Regions from separate parts of the Prauserella sediminis genome, predicted to be linked through region 1. Evidence: riboswitches for the same ligand, from Rfam matches in the RefSeq annotation. Region 1 holds a riboswitch; the other holds the start of a gene.

Region 1 (2,200 bases):
CCTTGTGCTCCCATGGCAGCCGCGGCCCAGTCTGTGTCGGTGTCCTGTAGCGCCGCGGTGAGCTCGGCGCTGACCGTTCCCGTGCCGGGGCCTCCCTGGCCGCCCTGGCGGCCCATCGGGTCGGTGCCGTCGCCGGAGGGGTCGGACATCGGCAGTGAGCCGGTGTGCGGAACCGACGCTGTCGTCTGCGCGTAGGCGCCGGTCGCCGACAGTCCCGCCAACGCGGTTACCACGGCGACCACGACGGCGGCCTTCCGGAATCGGTGCACCCCGACCGCGATCGCCGTCGCGGCGAGGACGCCGAGGGCCAGCACGATCCACCGCAACGCGGGCAGCCAGTCCAGGGTCCACTCGAGCAGTACAAACGCCCACGTCGTCCGGCCGCGAGTGCCGCTACGACACGCCCATCTTGGGTGATGCAGAAGTGTGGATCACAAGATGTAGTATTGCTTCCGCTGGTGGTCCACGGAGTCTGCAATAGCCTTCGTGGGGCAAGAGGGAACCTGGTGCGAATCCGGGACTGCCCCGCAGCGGTGAGTGGGAACGACAGCCGTCAGAAGCACTGGACACCACAGGGGTCCGGGAAGCGATGGCCGGTAGGTCGGCACACGGTGCCGGTGCCCGCGAGTCCGAAGACCTGCCATCGGCGCGCGCACACCCGTGCGCGCTGTCCCGGGCCTCGCGGGAGGGCTGACGCGGACGACGAACAACGGCAGCGATCCGTGCTCCGATTCGTCGCACGTTCAGCTGCTCGCGAGCGCCGTCCACGACCTCGCGAGGAGAGAGTGACGTGCCTCAACGTGCCACCGCCGTGTCCCCCACCGCACCGGAATCGCCGCCGGCCGTTCGACACCGGCCACGCCACGAGCCGCCGTCCGACGGCGCCACCGGATCGGACCCGGCTCTCGCTCCCCGTCTGACGATCACCGATGCGGCCGGCGAAACCCGCCCACTCGACTGGACGCGCGTGTGCACGCTGGTCGAACAGGCGAGCTCTGGCCTGTCCGATGTGGATGCTCCGGCCGTGCTGCAGGAGCTGCGGCGCGGTCTCTACGACGGGATGACCACGGCCGAGCTCGACCAAGCCCTCGTCATGGCCGCACGCACCTTCGTCGAGCGCGCCCCCGAGTACTCGCGCGTCAGCGCGCGCCTGCTGCTGGACACGCTGCGGCGCGAAGCGCTGTCGTTCGTCGCAGGCGAACCGGCCGCGGCGGATCAGGAACAGATCCGTGGCCGCTACCCCGCCTACTTCGCGGACTACGTGCGGCGCGGCGTCGAACTCGAGGCGCTCGATCCCGAGCTGGCCACGTTCGACCTGGAACGCCTCGGCGCCGCGCTCGACGCGGATCGGGACCTCGAGTTCGACTTCCTCGGACTACAGACGCTCTACGACCGCTACCTCCTGCACCACGACGGCACCCGGTTCGAACTGCCGCAGGCGTTCTTCATGCGCGTCGCGATGGGACTCGCGCTGCGCGAGGACGACCGGGAAGCGAGGGCGGTCGAGTTCTACCTGCTGCTGTCGTCGTTCGATTTCATGTGCTCGACGCCGACACTGTTCAACGCGGGCACCACCCGTCCGCAACTCTCGTCGTGCTTCCTGACGACCGTGAACGACGACCTGGACTCGATCTTCCAGGCGTACCGCAACAACGCGCTGCTCGCGAAGTATTCGGGCGGGCTCGGCAACGACTGGACCCCGGTACGCGGCCTGGGCGCTCACATCAAGGGCACCAACGGGACCTCACAGGGCCTGGTTCCGTTCCTGAAGATCGCGGGCGACACCGCGGTCGCGGTCAACCAGGGCGGTAAACGCAAGGGTGCGGCGTGCGCCTACCTGGAGACCTGGCACATCGACATCGACGAGTTCCTGGAACTGCGCAAGAACACCGGCGACGACCGGCGGCGCACGCACGACATGAACACCGCGAACTGGGTGCCGGACGAGTTCCTGCGCCGCGTCGAGGCCGACGCCGAGTGGACGCTGTTCTCCCCTGACGAAACGCCCGACCTGCACGAGGTCTACGGAATCGAGTTCGACGAACGCTACCGCGCCTACGAGGCCGCAGCCGATCGCGGCGAGGTGGCGGTGTTCCGCCGCGTGCGCGCAGTGGAACTGTGGCGCCGGATGCTGACGATGCTCTTCGAGACCGGACATCCCTGGATCACGTTCAAGGATCCGTGCAACCTCCGCTCCCCG
Region 2 (2,200 bases), on a different contig from region 1:
CCGGCGGCCGATATCTACTGGGCACCGTGGCCGGTGACCTCGTCGGCGTCGCCCACGTCGACGTGTCGGGCGACGCCTTCGGCAGACAGGTCGCCGAGCTCGTCGTACACCCCGAGCACCGCCGCCGCGGCCACGGCGCCGCACTGACCGAGGCGCTGCTGGCGGAGTACCCGCGGAACCTCCGGGTGTGGGCGCACGGCGACCAGCCCGGCGCCGCCAGGCTCGCCCAACACCACGGCCTGCTGCGCAGCCGCGAACTGCTGATCATGCACGTCGACACGGCGGGCGCCGACTGGCCCGAACCGACCCCTCCGGAGGGAGTCACCCTCCGCACGTTCCGGCCGGGCTCCGACGAGCAGGCCGTCATCGACGTCAACGCCCGCGCGTTCGACTGGCACCCGGAGCAGGGCGCGCTGACGGTCGACGACCTGGCCGCGACCGAGCGTGAGGACTGGTTCGACGCCGACGGGTTCTTCCTCGCCGAACGGGCGGGCACCGTGATCGGCTTCCACTGGACGAAGGTCCACCCGCCGAACCCGGCGAAGTTCGGCGGCAAGGCGGCCGGCGAGGTGTACGTCGTCGGCGTCGACCCGGACACGCAGGGCGGCGGTCTCGGCCGCGCACTGACCGTCGCGGGCCTGCACCACCTGGCCGAACGTGGTCTGAGCCAGGTGATCCTCTACGTCGAGGGCGACAACGCGCCCGCGGTGGCGGTCTACCGCAGGCTGGGGTTCACACCGTACGAAGTGGACGTTCAGTACGCGACTGCCGACCCGGGGTGAGGGTGCGCACGTGACGGCCTGCCCCGCGCCACCCGGTGGTAGCGTCGCGAGAGGCCAGCCGCACTCACGGGTGACGTGAGTCAGGGAATCCGGTGCGACTCCGGAGCTGACGCGCAGCGGTGAGGGTGACGGCCGGAACACACGCCACTGCAGCCTGGCACGCGCCTCAACGGCCCGTGCGGGCGGCGGGAAGGCGTTCCGGCCGGACGACCCCGAGTCCGAAGACCTGCTGGCCCCGGCTCCGGCGAGCCGGTAACCGGTCCGACTGCGGGCTCCGCGCATGGGCCCTCGACATCAAGGGAACGCTGTGCCGATCTTCCCGCGACGATCACGCCCCGCCCGCACCTCCGCGGCGCTGCTGCTGTCGACCTGCCTCACCGTGGGTCTCGCAGCCTGCGGCGGACCCGCGGGCGGGCGAGAGCAGGCCGCGCCCGGCTTCCCGCGCACGATCGACAACTGCGGACGCACCACCGAGGTGCACGAACCGCCGCAGCGCGTCGTATCCCTCAACCAGGCGAGCACCGAGATCCTGCTCTCCCTCGGCCTCGAGGACCGCATCGTCGGCACCTCGATGTGGACCGATCCGGTACTGCCCGAGTTGAAACAGGCCGCCGACGGCATTCCCCGGCTGGCCGACAACATGCCGTCGTTCGAATCGGTGCTCGACGCCGAGCCCGACTTCGTCAGCGGATCGTTCGCCGCGACGCTCGGCAAGGGCGGCGTCGCCACGCGCGACCAGTTCGAAGAGCTGGGAGTGCCGACGTACCTCTCGCCGACCGACTGCGCCGCGAAGGACAACAGCGGCTCCGGCGACGGCAGCCGGTCGAAACCGCTCACCATGGACGTGCTGTACGGCGAGATCCGCGACCTGGCGCGGATCTTCGACGTCGAGCAGCGCGGGCAGCAGCTGATCGACGGGCTGCAGCGACGGCTCGACGGCCTCGACGTCGACGCGTCCGGAACGTCGGTGCTGTACTGGTTCGCCAACTCCGACTCGCCGTACCTCGCCGGATGCTGCGGTGCACCGGGCATCATGACCCGTGCAGTCGGCGCCGACAACGCGTTCGACGACACCCACGCCGAGTGGCCGCAGTCGGGCTGGGAGAACGTCGCCGAACGCGACCCCGACGTCATCGTGCTCGGCGATCTGACCCGGCGCGAGCAGACCGCGGAATCGGCCGAGTCCAAAATCGACTTCCTCGAATCCCACCCGGTCACGCAGGACATGACCGCGGTCAAGCGGAAACGCTACGTGCGGCTCCCCGGCCAGGCGCTGAACCCGACGATCCGCACCGTCGACGGCGCCGCGAAACTCGCGACCAAGCTCCGTGAGTTCGGACTGGCACGGTGATCACCGTGACGACGGGTCGCGTGACCTCCGCTCCGGCGGCGAAAGCCCCGCCGACGGAGCGGTCGCG

The links. Region 1 has a riboswitch for cobalamin ahead of FB384_RS20720 (ribonucleoside-diphosphate reductase subunit alpha). Riboswitches for the same ligand answer to the same signal wherever they lie in the genome.
Region 2: another riboswitch for cobalamin. It lies ahead of FB384_RS09945 (ABC transporter substrate-binding protein); the one in region 1 lies ahead of FB384_RS20720 (ribonucleoside-diphosphate reductase subunit alpha).

What each region holds. Positions count from the first base shown of each region.
Region 1 is NZ_JACIBS010000003.1:48,180-50,379, forward strand. It holds gene FB384_RS20715 (mannosyltransferase YkcB-related protein) at 1-326, opposite strand, end outside; cobalamin riboswitch at 443-659, shown strand; gene FB384_RS20720 (ribonucleoside-diphosphate reductase subunit alpha) at 917-2,200, shown strand, end outside.
Region 2 is NZ_JACIBS010000001.1:2,182,173-2,184,372, reverse strand. It holds gene mshD (mycothiol synthase) at 1-782, shown strand, start outside; cobalamin riboswitch at 843-1,012, shown strand; gene FB384_RS09945 (ABC transporter substrate-binding protein) at 1,090-2,133, shown strand.